2 regions of the Salibacterium lacus genome follow, and region 2 is predicted to be linked to the other one. Evidence: a T-box and tRNA genes for the amino acid it is inferred to sense, from the RefSeq annotation. Region 2 holds a T-box; the other holds one or more tRNA genes.
What was found. A T-box is a leader RNA that pairs with one kind of tRNA and senses whether it is charged. The one in region 2 lies ahead of serS (serine--tRNA ligase), so its partner is inferred to be a tRNA-Ser.
Positions count from the first base shown of each region.

Region 1: it encodes a tRNA-Ser, which carries the amino acid that the T-box ahead of serS (serine--tRNA ligase) is inferred to sense. The anticodon was not compared.

Region 1 is NZ_JBHUML010000002.1:286,609-294,378, forward strand. It holds gene ACFSUB_RS02170 (Na/Pi cotransporter family protein) at 1-986, shown strand, start outside; tRNA gene ACFSUB_RS02175 (tRNA-Asn) at 1,163-1,237, shown strand; tRNA gene ACFSUB_RS02180 (tRNA-Met) at 1,241-1,317, shown strand; tRNA gene ACFSUB_RS02185 (tRNA-His) at 1,366-1,441, shown strand; tRNA gene ACFSUB_RS02190 (tRNA-Ile) at 1,469-1,545, shown strand; tRNA gene ACFSUB_RS02195 (tRNA-Ser) at 1,591-1,683, shown strand; gene ACFSUB_RS02200 (superoxide dismutase) at 1,912-2,523, shown strand; gene ACFSUB_RS02205 (MFS transporter) at 2,715-3,998, shown strand; gene ACFSUB_RS02210 (peptidoglycan D,D-transpeptidase FtsI family protein) at 4,087-6,117, shown strand; gene ACFSUB_RS02215 (hypothetical protein) at 6,162-6,641, opposite strand; gene ACFSUB_RS02220 (hypothetical protein) at 6,638-6,988, opposite strand; gene rpmG (50S ribosomal protein L33) at 7,162-7,311, shown strand; gene ACFSUB_RS02230 (5-formyltetrahydrofolate cyclo-ligase) at 7,413-7,770, shown strand, end outside.
Region 2 is NZ_JBHUML010000006.1:313,137-320,906, reverse strand. It holds gene ACFSUB_RS17410 (Lrp/AsnC family transcriptional regulator) at 1-126, opposite strand, end outside; gene serS (serine--tRNA ligase) at 325-1,602, opposite strand; T-box leader at 1,686-1,909, opposite strand; gene pdxT (pyridoxal 5'-phosphate synthase glutaminase subunit PdxT) at 1,952-2,557, opposite strand; gene pdxS (pyridoxal 5'-phosphate synthase lyase subunit PdxS) at 2,573-3,457, opposite strand; gene ACFSUB_RS17390 (serine hydrolase) at 3,575-4,906, opposite strand; gene guaB (IMP dehydrogenase) at 5,075-6,532, opposite strand; gene ACFSUB_RS17380 (YaaC family protein) at 6,732-7,700, shown strand; gene ACFSUB_RS17375 (HD-GYP domain-containing protein) at 7,675-7,770, opposite strand, start outside.

The DNA of each region.
Region 1 (7,770 bases), on a different contig from region 2:
TTTTCGGTGACAATATCGGTACAACAATCACAGCAGTATTTGCGGCTATCGGCGCGTCCGTTGCAGCGAAACGAGCCGCCTTTGTACACGTTATTTTCAATTTACTCGGAACGACAATTATACTTATTCTGCTCGCGCCGTATACATTGTTTATGGAGAACATGCAGGAGTGGTTGAATCTCAATGAGCGGATGACAATAGCATTTGCGCATGGCATATTCAACGTTTCAAACACGCTGCTGCAGCTGCCGTTTGTCGGACTTCTTGCCATTCTAGTAACGAAGCTCATTCCAGGAAACGATACGGAGATTGAATATAAAGCCCGTCATCTGGACACCAGCTTTATTGAGCGTTCACCGGGTATTGCGCTGGGGCAGGCCAAATCAGAAACGCTGCGGATGGCTGAATTTGCCGAAAAAGGGCTGACAGAATCTCTGCAGTATCTGAAAACGAAACAAAAACGTCATTCGGAACTAACCATACAATTTGAAGAAGCAATCAATAATCTTGATAAAAATATAACGAATTATCTTGTCCTGGTATCAGAGAAATCTCTTTCTGATGAAAACTCAAGAATGCATTCCCTGCTCATGGACACAGTGCGCGATATTGAGCGCATCGGCGATCACATGGAGAATATGGTGGAATTGGTGGATTATCAGCTCACCAATAAAGTGACGTTATCCGAAGAGGCGCATAAAGATTTGGATGAAATGTTCAACCTCACAATAAACACGCTCCAACATGCGATTAAAACACTTGAAAATGATGATGTGGAAGAAGCTAAAGAAGTCGTGAAACAGGAAGAAGAAATCGACAAACTGGAACGTAAGCTTCGTAAAAAGCATATTCTCAGGCTGAATGAAGGAAAATGCTCTGGTTCGGCAGGGATCGTTTTCGTCGATATTCTAAGTAACCTGGAACGAATCGGCGATCATTCGGTCAATATTGCTGAAGCTGTCCTTGAGGAACAGGAAGAATCATAAAACGAAAAGAAAGCTTGAACAAAAATGATTAGAAGATAAAACATTTCCGGACGATTCAAAAAAGAATCGTCCGGAAATATTGATTTAAAAGGATAAAAAATCATCTTGACCCGCAGGTTGCAGCGTGATATGATAATTACTGTCGCTGTGAAGAATGCGGACGAGATGGTACATATTCCACAGTAGCTCAGTGGTAGAGCTATCGGCTGTTAACCGATCGGTCGCAGGTTCGAATCCTGCCTGTGGAGCCATGAGGCGGTGTAGCTCAGATGGCTAGAGCGTACGGTTCATACCCGTGAGGTCGGGGGTTCGATCCCCTCCACCGCTACCAATTAAATTTAATATGATGAACATCAAAAGCATTTCCATGTTTCATATGGCGGTTGTGGCGAAGTGGTTAACGCACCGGATTGTGGCTCCGGCATGCATGGGTTCGACTCCCATCAATCGCCCCATTCTTTTAATGAATCGGCAAGGCATGCGGACCCTTAGCTCAGTTGGTTAGAGCAAACGGCTCATAACCGTTTGGTCGTAGGTTCGAGTCCTACAGGGTCCACCACCTTTATCTTTTCCGCTTGGGAACGGACGCTTTTTTTGTTTACATGGAGGAATACCCAAGTACGGCTGAAGGGGACGGTCTCGAAAACCGTTAGGGGCTTTGCGGCCCGCGAGGGTTCGAATCCCTCTTCCTCCGCCATATTTAAATCAACTGTAAAAAACATGTTTACCCGTGCCGCCGGGGTGGTATAGTACGAATGGTGTTCAAAGGAGCACCATTCGTTTTTGTTGAAAAGACAAAATGAATTTGGTAACGTTAGAATTGTCGGACAGATATTCAAGGTTGCACGTCTGAATGCCGTTGCATGAAGACTGCGTGACAACACGAATCAGCAGACACATAAATTTTTGAAGGAGGAGTTGCATTATGGCTAACCATCAACTACCAGAACTACCTTACGCTTTTGACGCTCTTGAACCTCACATTGATGAAGAAACAATGAAAATTCATCATGGGAAACACCACAATACTTATGTGACGAAGCTGAATGGTGCGCTTGAAGGTCATGACGACCTGGCAGACAAGGATGTTAATGAACTGATCAGTGATTTGAATGCTCTACCTGACAGCATCCGTACCGCGGTAAGAAACAATGGCGGCGGTCATTCCAACCATACTCTATTCTGGCAGATCCTCAGCCCGAACGGCGGCGGTGAACCGGAAGGAGAACTTGCAGACGCTATTAAGAACAAGTGGGGAAGCTTTGAAGCATTCCAGGAGGAATTCAAAAATACCGCACTCGGTCGTTTTGGTTCCGGCTGGGCCTGGCTCGTTGTTAACAATGGTGAACTTGAAGTGCAGAATACACTGAACCAGGATTCACCAATCATGGAAGGTAAAACACCGATTCTTGGAATCGATGTTTGGGAACACGCTTATTACCTGAAGTATCAGAACCGTCGTCCGGAATATGTAGACGCGTTCTGGAACCTTGTTAACTGGGATGAAGTAGCGAAACGCTATAAAGAAGCTAAATAATAAGTGAACCACATGGCTGTCCTTATAAAAGGGGCAGCCTTTTTTTGGCTTCTCCCTGGGAGACAATTTCAGCCCAATCTTCGTTATGCAGAGTGCTTTTCAGAATAAACGGATAAGACGTCCCGCACCGCCTTATTTATTGAATAGGCTGCCGCCGCCCGCGGCACAATACAGAGAAGGGCGGTGGGGACATGTTACGTTCGATTACAAAAATGTTTTTAGGAAATGTTCCGGTAACCAAAAATTTATTGATGCTTCTTGTCATCGGAGGATTATATGCTGTATCCATTGCGCTGTCCAATACATTCGTCAATATTTATTTATGGAAGCAGTCCGGGGAAATCCGTGACATAGCACTATATCAGCTGGCTTCTGTCTTGTTACAGCCGCCGGCTTTTCTTCTGGCCGGCTATATAGCAAAAAAAGCAGATAGAATCTACACGCTGCGGGCCGGTGTATTTATTTTAACGGCTTTTTTTCTTGCCGTACTGATGGCTGGAAAAAATGTTGAAGACCTTCTTCTTTTTCTCGGGGCACTTCTCGGTATTGGATTTGGGTTTTACTGGCTTGGATACAATGTGCTCACATTTGAAATAACAGAACCGGAGACAAGAGATTTCTTTAATGGGTTTTCCGGGTTGTTAACATCTTTTGCCGGCATGATCGGTCCTTTAAGCGCAGGTTTTGTCATTACCTGGCTGCCTGAATCACGAGGGTATCAGGTGATATTTTTTCTTTCCTTCTTCCTGTTTATGATGGCTGTCCTGCTCAGCATGAAAATGAAACACAGGCATGCAAAAGGTCCGGTATACTTTAAAAAGGCAGCTGGAGAAATAAGAAAAAATAAAGACTGGAGAAAAATCCTGTACGCTCATTTTATGCAGGGGAGCCGGGAAGGTATTTTCGTGTTCATCATTATTTTGTGGGTGTACACAGCGACCAACAGCGAACTTGCTCTGGGAACATACGGCTTTGTGACATCTGCTGTATCGTTTCTTGGTTACTTTCTGGTGGGAAGGTTTCTCAAACCGGTTTTCCGAAAACATGCCATTTTCATCGGTGGCGGATTACTCGTTGTCTCAGTGTTTATTATTGTGTTTCACCCTGTTTTTCCGTTGTTGATAACGTATGGAATTGTGATCTCGGCGGCTTATCCGTTGATGCTGGTTCCCTACGTATCGCTCACATATGATGTGCTTGGAAAGGCTGCTGATGCCGGCGCACTTCGCATAGAATATCTGGTTACAAAAGAGTGGTTTATTAACAGCGGGCGGGCTTTTTCCATCATTTTGTTCCTGGTCGGGACCGCTTTGCTTCCTGATCGTATTATTATTCCGGTACTCATGGTAATAGCAGGAGCCGGACACTTTGCGGCTGCGTGGTGTATCAAAAATATTGATACGTCCTTTATTGTTGACAGGAAAAAAGTGAATAGCGGCATGCCGGAAAATGGAGGAGGAGACTCGGTGACATGAGTTCTCCTCTTCTTTTTACCCGCGTCAAAGTGTGCTAAAATGTAGTAATGTACAGAACGGTTACATAAGAAAAGGGAGAGGAATACAGGTGGGAAAAACGAAATCAGGAAACAGACACGTCCCTTTCCGCTTAAATCTGTTATTTTTTGCGGTATTTCTTTTATTTTCACTGCTTATTTTCAGGCTCGGTTATATTCAGATTGTGCAGGGTGATCAATTTGAAACTGATCTGGAGGAGTCTTCTTCAGAGCAGCAGGCCCGCATCGATGCCCCGCGCGGTTTAATGTACGACCGGAACGGAAATATCGTCGTGGATAACGAATTGGCGCTTTCTCTCACATACACGAATAAACAGTCCGTCTCGACGGACGAAAGACTTGAAATAGCAGATGCGCTCGTTGACCTCATTTCCATTGAAACAGATGAAAACGAAACCCTGAATGATAAAATCGACAAACGGACAAAACAGGATTACTGGATTGCCACGCACCCGGAAGAAGCCAAAAATTTAGTAACAGATGAAGAGCAAGCGCAAGCCGAGGAGGAAGAAGACGAGAACGCGCTGTATGACCTTCAGTTGAGCCGTATCAGCGAAGAACAGTTATCGTCTCTGGATTCCGAACTGAAACAAGTGTATATCTGGGGACAGATGGTCAGCGGTTATTATGATACCCCGTACCGTATTAAAAAAGACCTTTCCCGCAACGAAGCCCATCAAATCAGTGAACGGCTGGATGCTCTTCCGGGAGTCAATATTTTACGTGATGCCCAGCGTCAGTATTTGTATGATGATGCATTTCCTGATTATTTCGGCAACATCGGTTCTATCCCACGTGAGCAGCTGGATCAGTACCTTGCTAAAGGATACGCGCGCACAGACGAAGTGGGAACAAGCTTTCTGGAACAGCAGTATGAAAATGATCTACGCGGGAAGAAAGGCACCGTAACGAATGGGAATTCAACGAACGGACGACGGGGAAATGATCTTGTCCTCTCGATTGATATGGCGTTGCAGCAGGAAGTGGATACGATTTTGCAGGAAGAAGTAGGTTCGCTCTCCGGCGGTTTTATTAACAACCCCAACGCATACATCGTGATGATGGAGCCGGAAACGGGAGAAATTCTGACGGCGTCGGGCTATCAGGATCAATTAGGTATCACCTCAAAATCCTATGAAATGGGATCTACGGTGAAACCGGCAACGGTTATGACCGGTCTTGAAACCGGTGCAGTTACGCCGCAGACGACGATTGTCGATCGGCCGCTGGATCTTGCAGGAGCAGAACCTATCAGCTCTGTTTATAATATGGGTCCGGTTAATTATTACGATGCCATCGTTCAATCTTCCAACATTTATATGTCGTATGTAGCGATGAATATGGCTGGATACAGCCCCGGGACCGGTCAGAGTTGGAGCAGCTCAAATTACAAACAGGCGTATGCCACGCTCCGCTATTACTATTCCCAGTTTGGACTCGGAGCGGAAACCGGTATTGATTTACCGTCAGAATCGACGGGGATTACTGGTCCGACTAACACTCCGGGGAGACTGCTGTATTTAAGTTTCGGTCAGTTTGATACGTATACACCGCTGCAGCTTGCCCAGTATGTATCAACAGTTGCAAACGACGGATATCGTATGCAGCCGCGTCTCGTGAAAGGAATCAGACAGCCCAACCCGGATAAACAGAAACTCGGCGCGGTAAAAAAACAATTTGAACCCAACATTATGAATAAGCTGGATATTGATAACAGCTATATTGACAGGGTCCAGGAAGCCATGAGAGGCGTTGTAAATCAGAGCAGAGGTTCCGCACACTCGGAATTTAACGGCGCGGAGTATGCAGCAGCAGGCAAGACTGGGACCGCTGAAGTTACGGTTCGGCAGCGGAGTACGGGAAATTCGATAGACGGTATTAACCAGGCCTTTATTTCCTACGCGCCGTATGATAACCCGGAAGTGACAGCGGCTGTAGTAGTGCCGGGACTTTATGAGAGTTCGGACGTTGCAAAGGTTATCGGAAGAAGAGCACTCGACGCTTATTTCAATCTGAAGGAAAATCCTCAGGCTCCTGCGTCCGAAGAAACGCAGGAGGAAAGCGAAACAAACAATGAATAATAAAAACGGCAGTATCCCGAAAAAAACACGGGAACTGCCGTTTTTTAAGTTGTAATTTGATTAATTATTTCCTGAGCGCTCATTGTACTGTTTACCTTGTATTGTCCAGGTCTGATTGATGATGCCCGGCCGCTGCTTTGCAGTTTCTGCTGAAAAGCAGACGCTTCCTCCACCATCTCCAGCTGCTGTAAAAGGGAAGCCACGTCACCACTTGTCATTCCCGGTTCGATATGTAGGATGGCCGTTATTTCGTTTGTTTCCTCCTCTTCCGGCGGGGTGTTTTCTTCCTGGATGGTACTGTATTCTTCCTCCGTCATAACGACGTAACCATCCGATTCCAGGGAGGCAATGTGCTCCTCTGTGTTCCATGTGCCGGAACTTGTTTGTTCTTCAGCCTGTTCTGTGCTTTGGGCTGAGCTTTCCGTTTCGTTCTGACCGGGCTGAAGGAGAAAATAGGCAGCAGCTATGCAGCAGGCAGCCCCGAACCATCCAATAGAAAAAATCTGCATGCTTTTTCGATTCAACGTTGTCCCTCCTTATCACGCATTTCGGACAGCAGCTGCTGCACTTCATCAGGTTTTAATTCCATAACGGCTGCAATATCTTCGATACTCCTGTTCTGCTGATACAATTGATAGGCTTCGCTCACCAGTTCTTCTTTGGAATGACGCCGCATCGAAGGAGCAGAAGCCGACAATAGTTCTTCTTCGAGAATGCGGAGCCGCTGTTTCACCTGATATATATCTCCCATTACCTGCAGAGACCTCTGTTCCACCTCGTCGTTTCGCTCTTTTTGTTTATCTCCCGCTAAAAACGAAAGGCCGAACAGACACACACTGAGTAGAATGGAAGAGAGAATAATCCATTCCATAAGCTTCCTCCTTTCTATGAATCATGTGAGTCACATTATACATGCTTGACTTCGTAACGAGAATGCTTTCCCCTGATTCTGCTATTTTCTTCACATAGACGCTTGATACGTTTCGTATTATTTGGTAACATAAATAGGTATGAATAGAGATTAACAGTTGAGGAGGGAGAACCATGCGTGTACAAGTAACAATGGCCTGCACCGAAACAGGTGATCGTAACTACATTACGACAAAAAATAAACGAAAAAATCCGGAACGCATTGAACTGAAAAAATTCAGTCCGCGTCTAAATAAGCACACCCTGCACAGGGAAACCAAGTAAGCAGTTGGAGAGATTATCTCCTCTGCTTTTTTCTGTATAAAGGAGTGTTGCAGTATCAAAGGTCTTTGTTTTTGAAGGGAGTCACTTGTAAAGGTGGAAGAATGGTGGACCAAAAAAAAGAGATCCGGCGGCATATCAGAGACCAGTTCCAACATACAGCGCCTGCAAAACGATACCGGGAGAGAAATTACATATATCAGCAGCTTTTTCGTTCTTCTTTATGGAAGGAGTCTGCCGTCATTGCACTTACAATGTCGACGAGAAATGAAATTGACACAATGCCTGTTATTAAACAAGCCTGGCAGGAAGGTAAGCAGACGGTCGTACCGAGAGCGGATCCGGCAGAAGAATCCATGACGTTTTATCATATCTCATCATTTCAGAAAACAAGACAGGAATTCGCGGGAATATGGGAACCGGAGCCGGATCCTGAAGCCTTCGTTCCACCCTCTTCTTTTG
Region 2 (7,770 bases):
TTTATTAATCCGCGACCGCACGGTTCCTTCACTCACGTCAATATAACGGGAAATTTCACTGTAAGACCGCTTGCCGTTTTCCTGCAGGTAGGAAAGAATTTTCATATCCGTCTGATCCAGTTTCACGGGACGTTCCTCCTCTTTGGATAACGTTGAGGGTACACGAAAATCAGAATGACCGCCTTCGTAATATATTATAAAAGCTATAGTTATTATAAAAAAAATACAGCCACGCTTGCAAGGCTTCCGCTCCATTTGTTCGAATAATGCGAATACATACAGATCGGACCGGCTGGCATAGACAGCCGGTCCCCTTTCTGTTGTTTACTTTGAAATATAAGATTTATTGCCCATGTAACCGCGCAGTACGTCGGGGATTTTGATGGATCCGTCTTCCTGCTGGTAGTTTTCCATAATGGCGGCAACGGTACGACCGACCGCAAGACCGGAACCATTCAGTGTATGAACGAATTCGGTTTTTGCTTTTTTATCCCGTTTAAAGCGGATGTTGGCCCGGCGCGCCTGAAAGTCTTCAAAGTTACTGCAGGAGGAAATCTCCTTATAGTCTTCATAACTTGGCAGCCATACTTCAATATCATATTTCTTGGCAGCGGTGAAACCGAGATCTCCGCTGCACATGTTCATCACGCGGTACGGGAGTTCCAGGCGCTGCAGTACTTTTTCCGCCTGACCGGTCAGCGTCTCAAGGTCCTCATACGACTGCTCCGGTAGTGCAAACCGGACGAGTTCCACTTTATTGAATTGATGCTGACGGATCAAACCACGCGTATCCCGTCCGGCTGACCCCGCTTCCGATCGGAAGCAGGCGCTGTACGCAGCGTAAAGAAGCGGGAGATTTTCCACGTCCAGAATTTCATCCCGGTGCAGGTTCGTCACCGGTACTTCCGCTGTTGGAATCAAGAAGTAATCTTCCTCCCTGATTTTAAAGGCATCCTCTTCGAACTTCGGAAGCTGGCCGGTGCCGGTCATGCTGTCCCGGTTCACCATGTACGGCGGCATAATTTCTTCGTAGCCGTGCTCTGCTTCGTGCATGTCCATCATGTAATTGATCAGTGCACGCTCGAGCCTTGCGCCGGCTCCTTTATAGAAAACAAACCGGCTGCCGGTTACTTTCGAAGCCCGTTCAAAATCCATCATGCCAAGTTCAGCTGCCAGATCCCAGTGTGCTTTTGTTTCAAAGTCAAAGGAAGGTTTGTCTCCCCAGGCACGTATTTCTTCGTTCTCAGACTCATCTTCCCCGTAAGGTACACTTTCATGAGGGATGTTGGGGATGCGGAGCATCAAATCTTCCAGCTGCTGTTCGATTTCTTTCAACGCTTCATCCAATTCTTTAATACGCGAAGAAACTTCCTTCGTCTCCTGGATCAGATGATCAGCGTCTTTCTTTTCGCGTTTCAGCTCAGCCACCTGCTGGGAAACTTCATTTCGTTTCTGCTTCAACTCTTCGGTTTTTTGAATGTAGTCCCGTCTCTTTTCATCGAGATCCTGGAATGTATCCAGATCCGCGATATCTTCGCCCCTTTTAGCCAGCTGGCTTTTGACTTCCTCAAAGTTATGCCGCAGTTCTTTTACATCAAGCATATTTATCCTCCTTTATTTCCTGCTTATTATCTTCTGTCATTGTGATGGTTCCTACGAGAAAAAACTCCCGCCCCTTTGATGTAAAAAGGGACGGGAGTTGAGACCCGCGTTGCCACCCAAATTGCAGCATTCATACTGCCTCTTTGCACCCAGTAACGTGGGTGAACCGGAAAAAAATACTGGCGGGATGCCGTGTTCTTTTTTTCACTCCGAGCAGGATTTTCGGTCATTCTGCAGCTGGTTCACAGCAGCCACCAGCTCTCTGCGTGTCAGACATGCCGATACTATTGCCCGTCCTTGATTTTTCCGATAGATAAACATTCCTATGATGAAAAAACGCATTTTTGTGTTACGTTACAGCGGTGTGTTCCGGAGCCGTTTCTTTAGATTCCCTCACCATCTGTACAAAATATTGATGAAATCGTGTGTCGTCCGTCAGTTCGGGATGAAAGGAGCAGGCAAGCAGATGGTTCTGCCGCGCTGCCACGATTTCCCCATTAAATGACGAGAGAACCTCCACGTCATCTCCAGTGCTGGAGATGAGCGGCGCACGGATAAACACCGCTTCAATATCTTCGGCTACATCTTTGACAACGAGTGTCGTTTCAAAACTTTCGCGCTGACGTCCGAAAGCGTTGCGCTGCACGTTCATATCCATCAGCTGCAGGTGTCCTTCCGGTTCCTGCGCGATATGGTCGGCCATCAGAATGAGACCGGCGCAGGTACCAAATATCGGTTTTCCGGCAGCAGCGAACGCGCGAAGCGGTTCATAAAACCCGTATTTATTGACGAGACGCCTCATCGTAGTGCTTTCGCCGCCGGGAAAAACAAGGCCGTCCAGTGCCTCCAGCTGATCCGTACGCTTTACAATAACGGTTTCCACATCAGGAGCCTGCAGGCTTTTCAAATGTTCCTGCACGGCCCCCTGAAGAGCAAGCACACCTATTTTCAGCATATGCCGCACCTCCTTTTACCAGCTGCGGTCCTGCATACGCTCCGACGGGTCAAGTGTGGAGATTTCCAGTCCCTGCATGGCAGTGCCAAGTCCTCTGGAAAGCCGGGCGATTAATTCATAATCCTGATAATGAGTGGTTGCTTCCACTACTGCTTTCGCGTATTTATCCGGATGTTCGGACTTGAAAATACCCGATCCCACAAAAACACCGTCCGCGCCGAGCTGCATCATCAGTGCAGCATCAGCAGGCGTTGCAATACCACCGGCTGCGAAGTTTACTACAGGAAGCTTTCCTGTTTCTTGAATACCCAGCAGCAGTTCATACGGAGCTCCCAGGTTTTTAGCTTCTGTCATCAGTTCATCTTTGGACATGCCGGCGACTTTCTTTAACTCGGATTGTACAATCCGCATGTGACGGACCGCTTCCACGATATTGCCTGTACCCGGTTCCCCTTTGGTACGCAGCATGGAAGCCCCTTCACCTACACGGCGGAGGGCCTCTCCCAGATCACGGGCTCCGCACACAAACGGAACGGTATATTCGCTCTTATCGAGGTGATATACTTCATCCGCCGGTGTGAGTACTTCACTCTCATCGATATAATCCGCACCCAGCGTTTCAAGCACTCTGGCTTCGGCGATGTGTCCGATTCTTGCTTTTGCCATGACCGGAATGGATACAGCATTCATCACTTCTTCAACGATCGTAGGGTCGGCCATACGCGCCACACCCCCGGCTGCACGGATATCAGCAGGCACACGCTCCAGTGCCATCACCGCTACAGCACCGGCCTCTTCCGCAATTTTTGCCTGTTCAGCGTTCACGACGTCCATGATGACGCCGCCTTTCTGCATTTCCGCCATTCCTCGTTTTACTCTGTCTGTCCCTCTATCTGCCATCTTCCATTCCTCCTGGTCCTTCGTTATATCGTTTCGTTCCGTATCGTGTATCAAGAACAAGACGTAATGGTATCATTTATTATAACACTACCACCCGTGTGAATAAACACCCGGGCCCTATAACAGTCCCTGTACAAAACTGGAGGCGCTGTTCCACATATTTCCGAAGAACCCGCCGACGCTCCGCATCGTAAGAGCGAACCATCCGGCTTTTTCCACTCCTTCATCGAGAACGAGCGGTGCTTCCTGTGATGTTGCATTTACACCGGAGAGAGACTGTGGTGCTGCCTCGCCGCTCAGCGTAATGGTTCCGATTTCTGTACCTTTTTCAACCGGCGCTTCCAGTTCTCCGTTTTCATTCAGTACATCCTGATTAATGTTGACCGATGTGTTTATGTTTTCCGCATCTCCATTTTCCAGAAGAAGAGACAGGCTGCTTCCGGCAGAAGCGGACACGGTGTCTTCTTTTCCGTTTACAACCGGAAAGGACGAAGCATCTTCAAAAGACTGCCCTTCCTGAACCACTTCTGTCTCAGACAGGTTGTCAAATCCGTAGTCATACAATTTGGCAGTTTCTTCAAAACGGGCTGTCTGCGAATCGGTTCGCATCACTACTGAAATGAAGCGGGTGCCGTTTTGTTCCACTGTACCAGTGAAGGCGTTGCCCGCCATCTCCGTGTAGCCTGTTTTCAGCCCGTCGACTCCTTCGTAATCCAGACTCCCATACATGCTGCCGGGAAGCATCCAGTTCCAGTTATCCATGGAGGTATTTGCGCCATTCTCACGGAATGTTTTTTCCGTAATGCCTGCTGTATCGAGGACATCCGGGTACTCATTCAGCAGATGATACGCGAGCTTTGCCGATGCCCGGGCCGACATCATATTTTCGGTGTCCGGTTCGGTACCTTCCGGGTGGAGTCCATCCATGGAAGCATTGTTCAGTCCTGTTGAGTTCACAAATTCATATTCTTTCATTCCCAGTTCTCCGGCTCGTTCATTCATCATGTCGACAAAATCGGATTCGCTTCCTGCAACATGCTCGGCTAAGGCAATGGTTGCGCCGTTTGCGGAATAAATAGCCATCGCTTCATATAATTCCTGAACGGTATATGTACGATTCTGCCTGAGCGGCACATTGGATAAGGCGTTATTCTGGGAAATTTCCTCTGCTTTGGATGTCACATTCACTTCAGCGTCCCAGGATATCTCTCCCTGAGCTACAGCTTCATTAACAAGGTATTCTGTCATCATTTTTGTCATACTCGCCGGGGGAAGAATAAGATCGGCTTTATTGCTGTAAAGAATCTGGCCTGAATCAGCATCCACAAGTATTGCCGATTCTGCTGCAAGATCCGGTTCCACTGCCTGCACCTCTGATTCTGTCTGGAATAATAAACCGGCAGTCAGCGGTACTGCCGCAATCATAGATAGTATGTTTTTCTTCTTCAATCTCCTGCACCTCCACGCTCTATTTACACAAAGGATATTTTATCATACGAACAGTCAAAAAAATAGATTGCTCCGGTCCCAAAAATACAGGTTCATTATTTCCCGGGAAATAAGAAGTCCCCCGGAGAGAAAAGAAGTAACCTGTTTTCTCTCCGGGGGACGACCATCCTATAGACTGTAATTCGGAGCTTCTTTCGTTACCTGAACATCGTGGGGGTGACTTTCCCGCAGTCCGGCGTTTGTAATTCTAGTGAACCGGGCATTTTCACGCAGATCAAGCAGATTTTCACTGCCGCAGTATCCCATACCGGCACGGATACCTCCAAGCAGCTGATTGACAGTATCTGTCAGCGGTCCTTTATAAGGAATACGTCCTTCAATGCCTTCAGGGACCAGTTTCTGATTGTTTTCCTGGAAATAGCGGTCTTTGCTGCCCTGTTCCATGGCACCCATCGACCCCATGCCGCGGTAAACCTTGAACTGTCTGCCCTGATATATTTCTGTATCTCCCGGACTTTCTTTCACCCCGGCCAGCATACTGCCGAGCATCACGGCGTGACCACCTGCTGCGAGGGCTTTGACAATATCCCCCGAGAATTTGATACCGCCGTCGGCAATAATAGGAACGTCGTGCCGAGCAGCTTCTTCCGCACAGTCAAACACGGCAGTGATCTGCGGAACGCCGACACCTGCCACTACTCTGGTCGTACAGATGGATCCAGGTCCAATCCCGACTTTCACGACATCCGCGCCGGCTTCAATGAGTTCACGGGTTCCTTCCGGTGTTGCCACGTTACCGGCGATAATGGTCACATCCGGGTAGGTATCACGGATTTCTTTCAGTTTATCCAGGACACCTTTGGAATGTCCGTGTGCCGTATCAAGCACAATGGCGTCCACTTCTGCCTTAACGAGTGTATCAATACGGATCATCGCATCCCCTGTTACACCAACAGCAGCGCCGGCGAGCAATCTTCCCTGTTTATCTTTTGCAGACTGCGGAAATTCAATAACTTTCTCGATATCCTTGATGGTGATAAGCCCCCGCAGTATCTCATCGTTATCAAGCAGCGGAAGCTTTTCGATACGATGCTTCTGCATTATTTTCTCGGCTTCTTCAAGCGTTGTTCCCACCGGTGCTGTAACAAGATTGGAACTGGTCATCACATCCCTGATCTCGATGGAATAATCCTCAATGAAACGGAGATCCCGATTGGTGAGAATGCCGACAAGCTTCTGTTTTTCATTCACAATCGGAACGCCTGATATCCGGTATTTTCCCATCAGATACTCCGCATCGTACACCTTCCGTTCGGGTGTTAAAAAGAAAGGATCTGTAATAACGCCGCTTTCCGAGCGTTTCACTTGATCCACCATTTCCGCCTGCTCTTCAATGGACATGTTTTTATGAATAACACCGAGTCCGCCTTCCCGGGCAACAGCTATTGCCAGCGGCGCTTCTGTAACAGTATCCATTCCAGCGCTGACAATCGGTATATTAAGATTCAGCTTATCCGACAGTGTCGTCTTCAGCGACACATCACGTGGATGAATATCCGACCGATCCGGCATCAGCAGGACATCATCAAACGTTAACCCCTCTTTAGCAAACTTATCTTCCCGCATTCTGACACTCCACCTTTCTGCATCGTTTTTGTTCTCCTGCTTACGAAAGAAGGATGATTCATAACCAGCCTGTAAACAGCGCATGCTAAAAACCAACTCTGAGATTTTCTAATATCTTATCATGTTTTGTGCCTTATAACGAGAATTATGAATAAGTTTAAACTTTCTGATTTATTCAACGAACAGAAAGGTGCTGACGATGAAACAAAATGATCTGTACAACTATTTCTCTTATTATGCCCCGTATGAAGCACAGAATGTGCTGCAGCGCAAGCTCGAAAAAGAATATCTCGCCCGCCGTGCTTCAGCCTATGACGCCCTTCAGTGGAGCTACCGTAATACCCCGGCATTTCACTATGAGTGGCTTCTGGGCCGTACGTACTGGACAGAAGGAGCACAGGCCCCCCTCTTAACACGTCCTCTGCTTCTTTTTTACGGTCTCACCCATCTTTTAAAGGGACTCCTGCTTATCGAAGATCCTCATTACCCGGCTGCCGCAGATATGCTTGCCCACGGGGTGACGACGAGAAAAAAGAAGAAAAAACAATTTACGTTTATGGAAGATGAAGTGAAAATACAAAAGCAGGGGTTCTTCCCGCATTTTTCGTCACGAGTGTTTCACGTGAAACATGCAGTGGGGGAAAAATGGAAAATGAACCACCTTTTTTTCAAATGGGATACCATGGTTCATTTGTATCTCGATGTTCACGGGGAAGAAGCACTTCCACGGGTGCAGCTGTCTTCTGCCGGTGTCACGGTGGAACATGTTTCTCCTGCAAACGAGCAGTCGCTCTCTCTGATCCAAAAGCAGCTTGAACAACTTGGGATGGAGGTGGAAGGTATAAAAAAAAGAACAGCAGATTCTGTTCTTTTTTCGATAAAGCGAAAGCCTGACAATATCGCTTCCCAGCTTTTCCAGCGGGGAAGCAGTTATTACGTGCCGCCTTCTTTATTTGATACCGCCAAGCTGCCGCCGCTTTCCGTTCATTACCTTTTGTTGTACGAGTTAAGCATGCTCTGCCGTTACGAGGGGGAATGGTGGGGCGACCTCTGTACGCAGCGGCAGGGGGAAGATTACGCCTTTATTCATTTTTACCTGGAATGGGTGCTGGCTGAAGTGCCCCGGCAGTTCGCAGGATTTTTCAGCTCTGGAGAATCTCTTCAATAAACGGTCCTTGATTGCCCTCCAGCTGCATAATATTCTGATGCGTATCGGAACGGACCATCGGTTCCGCAGG